2 regions of the Listeria grandensis genome follow, and region 1 is predicted to be linked to the other one. Evidence: predicted binding sites of a transcription regulator. Region 1 holds the regulator's gene; the other holds the start of a gene.
What was found. Region 1 encodes NrdR, which represses ribonucleotide reductase genes. Its sites were predicted from a motif close to AACACNATATATNGTGTT; they were not measured.

Region 1 (6,090 bases):
CGAATTTGATATCATGTTGGCATCTTACTTGCTGAACCCGTCGGACACTATTGATGATTTTGCGAGCGTTGCGGTTAGTCATGATTTTGACGCGGTTAAAACCGACGAACTCGTCTATGGAAAAGGTGCAAAACGCGAAATTCCAGAAGAAGCCATTGTCGCTGAGCATTTGGCGCGAAAAGTGGTTGCTGTTTCTGAACTCGAAAAGAAGATGCATACCGAGCTCGAAAACAATGAGCAACTTGGCTTGTTTGAAGATCTGGAATTGCCGTTATCGAAAGTTTTAGCGAAGATGGAAATGTACGGCGTCAAAGTGGATATCGCGCGTTTGGAAGATATGAAAGTAGAGCTAGCCGGTCGATTGAGCGAACTCGAAAAAACGATTCACGAATATGCAGGCGTCGAATTCAACATCAATTCACCGAAGCAACTCGGCGTAATTCTATTTGAAAATCTAGGGCTACCAGCGGAAAAGAAAACGAAGACGGGGTACTCCACATCTGCGGACGTACTCGAGAAGTTAGCGGGCGCACACCCGATCATAGAAAGCATTCTAATGTACCGCCAACTAGGCAAGCTCCAATCGACGTACATCGAAGGCTTGCTGAAAGTAACACACCAAGATACAGAAAAAGTTTACACGCGTTTCAACCAAACGTTGGCACAAACCGGTAGACTAAGCTCGGTTGATCCAAACCTGCAAAACATACCGATTCGCCTAGAAGAAGGTCGTAAAATCCGACAAGTATTTATTCCATCTGAACCAGGCTGGAAAATGTTTTCCGCGGATTATTCGCAAGTAGAGCTCCGCGTCTTAGCACATATTTCCGAAGATGAGAATTTGCAATATGCTTTTAAACACGACTATGATATTCATACAAAAACGGCAATGGATGTTTTCCATGTGGAGCAAGAAGCGGTAGATTCGCTGATGCGCCGCCAAGCAAAGGCCGTTAATTTTGGTATTGTGTACGGTATTAGTGATTACGGTTTGTCTCAAAACTTAGGAATTACTCGAAAAGACGCGCGCGATTTTATTGATCGTTATTTTGCAAGTTACCCTGGGGTGAAAGATTACATGGAGAATATCGTGCGTTCGGCGAAGGAAAAGGGCTATGTAGAGACGATTTTGCATCGCCGTCGTTATATTCCAGAAATTACAAGCCGGAACTTTAATGTTCGTGGATTTGCTGAGAGGACTGCGATGAATACGCCAATCCAAGGAAGTGCCGCCGACATTATTAAAAAAGCGATGATCCTCATGAACGACCGTCTTATCTCGGAGAAACTAGAAGCACGGTTGTTACTCCAAGTACACGATGAGCTGATTTTTGAGGCGCCTGAGAGCGAGATCGCGAAACTAGAAGAAATTGTTCCAGACGTCATGGAAAACGCCGTAGAGCTCTCTGTTCCGCTTAAAGTAGACAGTTCTTTCGGAGATACATGGTATGACGCTAAATAACATAAGTAAGGGGTTAAAAACATGCCAGAATTACCAGAAGTAGAAAATGTTCGGGCTACTCTCGCCGAACTTGTGGTAGGTAAGGAAATGGATCAAGTAACGGTTGGTGTTCCAAAGATGATTGTGGGGATGCCAGCCGAGCAGTTTATCGGCAACATGATCGGTCAAAAAATCGAAGGCGTTCGCCGTCGTGGCAAATTTCTACTCATCGATACAACGGACGGTACTTTACTGTCACACTTACGGATGGAAGGGAAGTATCGCCTTCATGATGCTACTGATCCAATCGATAAACACACACACGTCACCTTCCATTTTACGGATAACACCGAGCTACGCTATCTCGATGTCCGCAAATTTGGCACGATGGAACTCGTTCTCAAACATCAAGAAGGTCTCACAAAATCCATCCAAAAATTAGGACCAGAACCGCTCTCCGCAAGTTTTAAGAAAGGCGTTTTTGGAGAGAAACTAACAAAATCAGGGCGCGCTGTCAAAACCGTTTTGCTCGACCAAAGTCTTGTAGCGGGAATCGGCAATATTTACGCAGATGAAATTTGTTTCCAAGCAAAAGTGCTACCAGAGAGGCCGGCTAACACGCTTAAACCTGCGGAAATTAAACGATTATACGAGAGCACGAAAGCGATCATGACAGAAGCAGTTGCCCTCGGCGGTTCGACGATTCGGACGTATGTCAATTCACAAGGCAAGATTGGCGGTTATCAAGATAAGTTGCAAGTTTACGGCGAAAAAGGCAACCCGTGTCCTGTCTGTGGTACGCCGATTGTGAAAATCAAGCTAAACGGTCGTGGCACCCATTTTTGCCCGAAATGCCAGAAATAGGGGATGAATATGGCTTATATTATCGGTTTAACAGGAGGCATCGCCAGCGGGAAAACGACGGTTAGCAATATGTTAGCTGATGCCGGATTCCCGATCGTTGACGCGGACATCGCTGCCAGAAAAGTCGTTGCAAAAAACACGGAAGGCGCAAAGCTTATCCAAGCCGCTTTTGGAGAGGCGGTTTTTGGCAAAGATGGAGAGTTAGATCGCCCCAAATTGGGTGAGATTATTTTTCATGATTCGGAAAAAAGGGAGACCTTAAATGCGATTGTGCACCCGCTTGTGAGGCAATGGATGCTTGCAGAACGCGATAGGTTGATTGCTCGTGGTCACGAGGTTATCGTCTTTGATATTCCACTTTTGCTAGAAAGTAAACTGGAAGCGATGGTGGATACGATTGTCGTTGTTTATGTCGATGAACAGACACAGCTTGCGCGCCTGATGCAGCGAAATGATTTGTCAGAAAAAGACGCGAAAGCAAGGATATCCAGTCAAATGCCACTATCCGAAAAAATCAAACATGCCGACATCGTAATCAATAATGTGCATGGCTTGGTTGAAACAAAGCAACAAGTAGATGAGCTGATCCGCACTTTTTCAAAGTAGAAGGTTGTAGGCAAGTCGTGGTATACTGTTAAAAAGCAAGTAAGGAGTGGATGACAATGAAGTGCCCATCGTGTAAAGGTAATAACTCACGTGTCGTAGATTCAAGACCCGCGGATGATGGCAATTCCATTCGCCGACGCAGAGAATGTGAGGCATGCGGATTTCGCTTCACAACGTTCGAAAAAGTAGAAGAAAGCCCACTGATTGTTGTGAAAAAAGACGGTGTAAGAGAAGAGTTCGCTAGAGAGAAAATATTGCGAGGTCTCATTCGTGCTTGCGAGAAGCGCCCAGTTTCCGTCGAGCAACTAGAAGATGTTGTGAACGCTGTCGAACGCGAATTGCGCAGTATCGGTGAGAGTGAGGTATCCTCGCATTTGATCGGTGAGAAACTGATGGATAAACTGGCAACTTTAGACGAAGTAGCCTATGTGCGCTTTGCCTCTGTATATCGCCAGTTTAAAGATATTAGCGTTTTTGTAGATGAACTCAAAGAATTAATGGATAAGACAAAACAAGAGTAAGAAAGGTGAAGTAGCGTGGCAGAATTTTGGATGGAGTTACAGCCGGTCGACAGCTATCGTGTGAAAGCGAATGGCGTTTTGTCAGAGAAAGACCGCAAAATCTTGACTTTTTTATATCAACCACTGATGGGAGCCGAATGTCTAGCGCTTTATGACACGCTTGTGACCGAAGTGGAAGAGAATCGGCTCTGGTCCGAAAGTCACAGCCACACGCAGCTACTCAACCTGCTTGGCATCAGCTTGCCGAACCTTTTTCAAGCGCGTTTAAAATTGGAAGGATTGGGTTTATTGCGCAGTTTCGTGCAAACGGTCGGTGAATCCCGACATTACATATACGAAATGGCAGCACCGCTTTCCCCAGAACAGTTTTTTTCCGATGGCTTACTCAATATTTATCTATATAGCAAGATTGGTAATGCGCAGTATCAGCGTTTGCGTCGCTTCTTTTCTGATACACCGATGTCAGAGGATGGATTCGATGAAGTGACGCGCTCGTTTCAAGATGTTTTTGAGACATTTACAGGAAGTGAATTGCCGGTGACTACCGTCGAAAATGGGGAACCGGTTGGCCGAGCACAGTCACGTGGTTTGACGCTTGATGATAAGGCCTTCGATTTTGCCGTGATGATTCAAAGTTTGTCGCCAACGATGTTATCGCGAAATGCGGTGACCGAAGAAGTTCGCGCCTGCATCTTGAAGCTACATGCGATTTATGCGATTGAAGAGCTCGACATGGTACATTATCTGTATCGTTCTGTGCAAGCGGACGGCACACTCGATTTAGATTACCTACGTAAAATCGTGCGGGACGGCTACCAAATGCAGCACAATCGTTTGCCGGAATTAAAGGCGAAAACGGCGGCACCACCCGAGACGACAACCAAGCAAGAACTGCAAGAAGGTGCCTCTGATACGGAAGCATTGGCGTATTACTTGGAAAATGTGACTCCGTACCAATTAATGGTCGATATTAGCGATGGCGCTGTGCCTGCCGAAACCGACCTCAAAGTTATTGATGAAGTGATGGCGCAACAAAATTTGCCGATTCCAGTCATGAATGTGCTGATCGAATATGTGCTGCTTCGCCTAGATGGTAAAATCTCTAAAAACTATATGATGACCATCGCGGCTCATTGGAAGCGCAAAAAAGTGCAAACCGCAAAAGAAGCTATGGAGATGGCATGGGCGGAACATGAGAAGTACAAGAAACTTCAAGAAGAAGGTACACAGAAAGCGCCGAGCAATTATCGCAATAACAATCGTAAATTTAACCAGACAGGGCGTAAAGAAATTTTGCCTGATTGGTTTGATAAAGAAGAAGTGAAGCCTGTGGAAAAAGCGATGACAACTCGTGAGAAATCAACGCTTGATAAGCAAGTCGAAGAAATGAAAAAACGGTTGAAGGAAGGTAGGTGACAACGATGGATAAAATCGAACGAACGCTCGGCCAGCTTTTTCAAGGTCGTGATTTTGAGAAACAGTATGAAACGCTCAAACAGCAAGTGTTTGCCTACGCGCCGGTGAAGCATTTTCTACAAGAAAATAAGGCGGATTTAACCGAACAAATCATCAACCAAAACTTATCGAAGCTCTACGAATTTATGACGGAACATCAGAAATATGAGCAAAAAGAAGATACATTGATGCCCGGATATGCGCCACGATTAAGTCTTAATGGCGACTATATCACGGTAACGTATTATCCAACAGAAGAGAAAATCCAAGCAGACCGTCAGCGTGCTATCGAAAAACGGATTCGATCTCTCTATATGCCAAAACAAGTAATGGAAGCGACACTGGACGATTTTACGATCGACAATGAATCACGGAGCGCGGCATTTCTTGCTGCAGGTGAATTTCTAAGCACGTATGAAAAAGGCGCGACTGGCATGCAAAAAGGCTTATATATTCACGGTAGCTTTGGAACAGGAAAGTCTTATTTGCTTGGTGCTATGGCCAAGGATTTGGCGTTAAAAGGAATTTCGACAACGCTTGTTTACCTGCCTGAATTTATGCGTGAAATCAAGCAATCTATTGCCGATAATAGCGTGGGTGAAAAGATTCAATTTGCAAAGGAAACCGATATTCTAATGCTCGATGATATTGGGGCAGAATCTATGACCACCTGGACGCGTGACGAAGTGCTCGGTGCTATCTTACAATTCCGGATGCAAGAAGAATTACCGACGTTTTTCTCATCCAACTATAGCATGGAGCATCTGGAAAACCACCTGATGTTTTCCAATAATGGTACCGAAGAGCGAATGAAAGCTCGCCGTATTATGGAGCGGATTCGCTATTTGTCGAAAGAGGTCGAACTGGACGGCAGAAACAGGCGATATTAGATTTTGATATAAAAGCTTGCCATTTTGCGTCATCCGATTTATAATACAGGTAATGATGAAACAAGTATTGATAAGGACAACATTTTACTCGTGTTTAATTTGCAGAGAAGGAGGCATTGCTGAGACCCTCCTAATTAGCCAGTAAAGTGACCCCCTTTGAACTTTCCATTCGAAATAGTGAGTAGTTTGGAACGGATCACACCGTTAACTGTGACAAGAGTAGAATTCTGTTAGAGTTCTTGAATCTTGGGTGGAACCACGTGTTGAAAGACTCGTCCCTTGCATAAGCATGGGATGGGTCTTTTTTTGTTCC
Region 2 (6,090 bases), on a different contig from region 1:
ATCGATAAGATCATCGCTGTGATCTTCGCAGTTAGCGCGATTGCTAAACTAACTTATTTGGAAACAAAGCAACGTTTCACACTCCGTCCAAGCGACATCGGATTGTTCGCGATTAGTATTATTTTCATCATCTACTGTTTCATCCCAAACGCATTCCACCAACCGAGCAACACGATGTTCCTTCAAATCTACTCGATGTTCTCCATTTTAAAATTCGTCATCGTCTTTTGGAGCGGCCTGTTCTTGTTTCGTAACACAAAATTCCGGACAAGCACACTGTTTTTCCGTAGGATGTCTACGATACTCACCACGATCTTCCTTGTCATCGGCGTTCTCAATATCCCGCTACACTTCCTAGAACCATTTGACATTCGCTTTGGCATCGAAACAGTATCGTTTGGTTTCCGCCACCCAGCTCAATTTGCAGCCACGATCATCGTTATCACTATCGTCCATATCTTTATTTCATGGTCCGAACAAGGAAAAATGCCGTACTATATCATCTTCGCAAACTTCATCCTTGTCTTTTTAGCAGGAAGAACAACATCGATCGGCTTCTATCTTTGTCTGATACTATTGATTCTCATCTTCCCTTACATCAAGCGAATTCCGATTTATGTATACGCGCTAATCGGCGGTGTTTTCTACTGGTTAGGAAGCGACAGGATTAGCAACCAGTTCCTAGGAACAGATGGAGAAGCACGCGGGGTACTACTTGACACAAGCTTAACGATCGCAAGTGAAAATGCTCCGTTTGGCGCCGGCCTTGGTATGTTCGGTTCCAACGCCTCACGCCTGAACTACTCGCCGCTTTACGAACAATATGGCATTTCCCGTGTGTGGGGTCTTACGCAAGAAAATCCCAACTTTGTGACGGACTCTTACTGGGCGATGATTATCGGTGAGCTTGGATTCCTCGGTATGTTTTTCATCATCGTCATTATCGGTTACGTGCTTTGGTTACTGTACAAAGAAATCGTTGGTAGCACGTACCAAATCAAGTTCCTAATTTTCCTGCCAATCGTCTATGCCCTACTCACAAGCCCAATTGATACTGTATTAGTATCCAACACAAGTATCTTTCTCGTACTCGCGACAATCTACATGGTCGCTTTAAACAATGAATACCGCAGTCAAAAATAGAAATTCAGGAGGCAAAAATAATGGAAAAAACTATTTTTATAACAGGTGGCGCAGGTTTTATCGGTTCTCATCTTTGTGAAATGTATATTAGCGAAGGTTATAACGTCGTCTGTATCGACAACTTAGTATCAGGAAATTTAAATAATCTATCTGAAATCATTAAACATCCAGCATTCACATTCGTTCAAGGAGATATCCGCGATCGTGATCTGATGATGCAACTTTTCGAGACACATAAACCAAGCCATGTAAACCACCACGCTGCACAAAAATCCGTTGCTTATTCTGTTGAAAACCCAAGCTATGATTTAGACGTTAACCTTGTCGGTCTGATGACTATTCTTGATTGCGTAAAGGCGCACCCAATTGAAAACTTTATCTATGTTTCTTCTGGTGGAGCGCTCAGTAAAAAAATCGAAGGCACGGAGAAGTCATCTGAGGCAGACACGCCCCAACTTATTTCCCCGTATGCTTTAACTAAATTTACAGGTGAAAAATATATTGAAATGTACGCCGCGCAATACGGTTATGAATTCACGGTAGTACGTTATGCTAATATTTATGGCCCAAGGCAAGTTCCAGATGGCGAATGTGGTGTCATCCCGATTTTCCTAAACAATATTTTGGCAGAAAAGCCATCCGTGTTGATGACCTACCCAGACATGCCAAACGGCTGTACGCGTGATTACGTCTACGTTGCGGATGTTGTTGAAATCAACAAACTAGCTAGCGAAAAGCCAGTCAATACAATCGTTAATGTCGGTACTGGAGAAGAGATCGCGATTTTAGATATCTACAAAGAAATTTTAGAAGTTTTCGAGAGAAATGTAGCGATCTTTATTGAAGCACCACGAGCTGGAGATGTTAGGCGCTCTGTTTTAGACGCCGGGCGCGCAGCAGATTTACTAGGTTGGGAAAGCAAAGTTGGACTACACGAAGGTTTAACGAAACTAAAAAAACATTTGGAAATAAAAAAGTAGGGGGACCACATGGAAAATAAAAAACTTTTAGAAATGCTGGATGAGTACTTCCTATCTACGAAAGAGGCCGTTGAATACCTTGACGTGTCCCGCCAATGCTTTTTCTCACTCGTGTCTCGCGGCAAGATCAACAAGATCAAAAAAGGCTCAGTCGTGCTGTATTATCGACATGAGATCGAAAACCGTAAATTAGACGCAGAATTATTGCGAAAGCAGTATAATTATACAGTTGAATAAAAACGAGTACCTCGAAATCTGTACGCTGGATTTTGAGGTTTTTTTGAATAAATAAGCCATTAGCCTCTTCATTATGTAGTCATTATTATCTGGTGAGGTGACATTGTTGGTATAATCACATTCGTGTTTGGTAAGATTTTTTTGAAAGTTGCTCCTAATAGCCTATTTTCTGATGGAATTCGATTATTGTTAGAAAAACCATGTATATTGTGTCATAATGAGGATGCGGATACAATATATAGTGTTTGAAGGGAAGCGGAGATATGTACGTGGAGAAGGAAACGGAACAATTAGTGATTAAAAGAGATGGTCGGAAGGTCGGATTTGACCTGATTAAGATCAGGAATGCAGTGCAGGCTTCGATGGTGAGCTGTGGTGTCGATGATGCGGCTTATTTGGAAGCAGTTTTAGTCGATATTGTGAAAAGTTTACCAAATGATATGGCGGTAACGATTGATGAGATTCAGCACGTGGTCGAGGATCATTTGATGAAGTCTACATACCCGGATGTGGCGCGAGCTTATATTGAGTATCGGCATGATCGGGATTCGTATCGTGCGAGTATGACGGATTTGACGGTGAGTGTGCAGAAGTTGCTGGATCGGGATAAAACGGTTGTGAATGAGAATGCGAACAAGGATGCAACGGTCTTTAATACACAACGGGACTTGACGGCGGGCGCGGTGGCGAAGAGCTATGCGCTGAAATATATGTTGCCAAAACATGTGGCGAATGCGCATCTGAAAGGGGACATTCATTTTCATGACCTCGATTATAGTCCGTATCACGCGATGACGAATTGTTGTTTGATCGATATTGCGGGCATGCTGGCGAATGGTTTTACGATTGGGAACGCGAATGTGGAAAGTCCGAAGTCAATTCAGACGGCGACCGCTCAGATAGCGCAGATTATCGCGAATGTGGCGAGCTCGCAGTACGGTGGGTGTTCGGTGGATCGGATTGATGAAGTTTTGGCGACGTATGCGAAACGGAATTATGAGAAACATGAGGAAGAGGCGGAAAAATGGGTTTTGGCGGAGCGCCGGGTGGAATTTGCGCGAGAACGGACGCGAAAAGATGTTTATGACGCGATGCAGAGTTTGGAGTACGAGATCAATACGTTGTACACGAGTAATGGGCAGACGCCATTCGTGACGCTAGGCTTTGGGCTTGGCGAGGACTGGTTTGCACGCGAGATTCAGATGGCGATTTTGAGAGTGCGACTTGGCGGGATTGGGAAGGATAAGCAGACGGCGATTTTTCCGAAGTTGGTATTCTCGATCAAACGGGGAACGAATTTGGAAGCGGTGGATCCGAACTACGATATTAAGCAGTTGGCGCTGGAGTGCTCGGCGAAACGGATGTACCCGGATGTGCTGAACTATGATTCGTTGGTGCGCTTGGCGGGGGATTTCAAGGTGCCGATGGGGTGCCGATCGTTCTTGCCTGCTTGGCGTGATGAGAATGGTAATTTTGTGAATGCGGGACGGAATAATTTGGGCGTTGTGACGCTGAATGTGCCGCGGATTGCGATTCAAAGCGGGGGAAACCGAGAAAGATTCTGGGAAATTTTCACGGAACGAATGCAGACAGTGAAGGATGCGCTACTTTTCAGATTGGAGCGGGTTCGCGCAGCAAAACCGGAGAATGCACCGATTTTGTATAAGTACGGGGCGTTCGGAAAACGGCTTGATGATGGGCAGGATGTGGATCAGCTTTTTAACAAAGAGCGGTCGACGATTTCAATTGGTTACATTGGCTTGTATGAGGCTGCGACGATGTTTTATGGTGGCGAATGGGAGACGAATCCAGAAGCCAAGGCGTTCACGATTGAGATTGTGAAAAAGCTGAAGGAATACGCGGATGCTTGGAAGGCAGAGTACGGCTATTGGTTCAGCGTGTATTCGACGCCGAGCGAGAGTTTGACGGATCGCTTTAACCGCCTAGACCGCGAGAAATACGGCGATATCAAGGATATTACCGACAAAGAATATTACCAAAACTCGTTCCATTACGATGTCCGCAAAAAAGTGACGCCGTTTGAAAAACTCGATTTTGAGATGGAATATCCAGAATATTGTTCGGGTGGTTTTATTCATTATTGTGAGTATCCAAAGCTGACGCATAATTTGAAGGCACTCGAGGCTGTTTGGGATTATGCTTATGATCGCGTGGCTTATTTAGGAACAAATACGCCGATTGATCGTTGCTATGAGTGTGGTTTTGAAGGGGAGTTTGCGCCGACTGCGGAAGGGTTTAAGTGCCCAGAGTGTGGCAATACGAATCCAGAAACGGCGGATGTCGTGAAGCGGACGTGTGGTTACCTGGGAAATCCGATGAAACGGCCAATGGTGCATGGCCGCCATGAAGAGATTACGCAACGGGTGAAGCATCTGGAGTCCTCAAATGAATAATCCAAAACCGCAAGAATGGCGTGCAGAGAAGCTTTCGGCGAATTATATTGCGGATTATAAACCGTTTAATTTTGTGGATGGTGAAGGTGTGCGGTGTAGTTTGTACGTTTCTGGTTGTCCTTTTCATTGTGAAGGATGCTACAATGAGGCAGCGCAGTCATTTCGATATGGAACGCCGTATACAGACGAGCTTGAGGACAAAATCATCGCTGACTTGTGGCATGAAAGTGTGCAGGGATTGACGTTACTTGGCGGAGAACCATTTCTGAATACGGTAGTGTGTTTGCGGCTTGTGAAGCGAATTCGGGCACTATTTGAGGATACGAAAGATGTTTGGTCGTGGACGGGCTATACGTGGGAAGAATTGATGCAGGAAACATCGGATAAATTGGAGCTACTTTCTTATGTAGATGTGTTGGTGGATGGGCGTTTTGAACAGGATTTATTTGATCCTAACTTAGCGTTTAAGGGCTCGAGTAATCAACGGATTATTGATGTGAAAGCCTCGTTACGATTTAATCAAGTGGTACTTTACGAAGCGAATTAAAAGTGTATATACATGCATAAACCCCGATTATATAGACTCGGGTACTATTGAGCGCTATAATCGGGGTTTTTGGTGACATTTATTAGCTATCACGGTTAACTTCCTTTGCCATTTTTGCTGGGTTTACGAGAGTCTCGCCGAGTGCTGCGATTACTTGCCAAGCTTTTTTCATAATGAACAGCTCCTTTCTAACTTTATTATAGCCTTAGAACATTGGAGTTTCCCGCGATCTAAATAACAATTTGCTAAGTTTATCTTACGGTTTTATCATAATTCTTGTAAGATTAAAAAATTTACATGCAAAAAACAAGATCGATACACATTCTCAAACAACGCTTAACATTGCTAAGATACACTTGGGTGGTAAGCGAAATTGAGGGGGATTGAGAAAAGGTGAAAAAGTGGAAATCAGGGTTTGTTTATTTGTTGGTGGCGCTTATTTTGGTTCAAATTGGGGTTACATATACGCCGTTTCCGAATGCTGTAAAGGCGGATAGCCAGGCGGGAGACACATTCATCGCTAAAGAATCAGAATGGAAATACTGGGATCAAGGGACTTATCCAGGAGATACGTGGCGGGACCAAACATTCAATGATACGGCTTGGAAATCAGGCAAGGGAGCGCTTGGCTACAATCCGAAAAACGCGGAAATCAAAATTAATACGACGATTTCCTACGGTGCTGTTGAGGACAAGAAATATCCTGTTTATTTTTTCAGGAAAAATTTTGAGGTGAAGGATGCGGACAAGTACTTGCGTGCGAACTTGG

Region 2: the regulator NrdR is predicted to act here: its motif matches at 2,589-2,606, upstream of nrdD (anaerobic ribonucleoside-triphosphate reductase).

What each region holds. Positions count from the first base shown of each region.
Region 1 is NZ_JAASUG010000004.1:167,465-173,554, reverse strand. It holds gene polA (DNA polymerase I) at 1-1,462, shown strand, start outside; gene mutM (DNA-formamidopyrimidine glycosylase) at 1,484-2,305, shown strand; gene coaE (dephospho-CoA kinase) at 2,315-2,911, shown strand; gene nrdR (transcriptional regulator NrdR) at 2,968-3,432, shown strand; gene HCJ54_RS07375 (DnaD domain protein) at 3,448-4,848, shown strand; gene dnaI (primosomal protein DnaI) at 4,854-5,777, shown strand; T-box leader at 5,836-6,060, shown strand.
Region 2 is NZ_JAASUG010000008.1:50,029-56,118, forward strand. It holds gene HCJ54_RS11500 (hypothetical protein) at 1-1,143, shown strand, start outside; gene HCJ54_RS11505 (SDR family NAD(P)-dependent oxidoreductase) at 1,164-2,123, shown strand; gene HCJ54_RS11510 (helix-turn-helix domain-containing protein) at 2,133-2,360, shown strand; gene nrdD (anaerobic ribonucleoside-triphosphate reductase) at 2,624-4,774, shown strand; gene nrdG (anaerobic ribonucleoside-triphosphate reductase activating protein) at 4,767-5,321, shown strand; gene HCJ54_RS11525 (metallophosphoesterase) at 5,715-6,090, shown strand, end outside.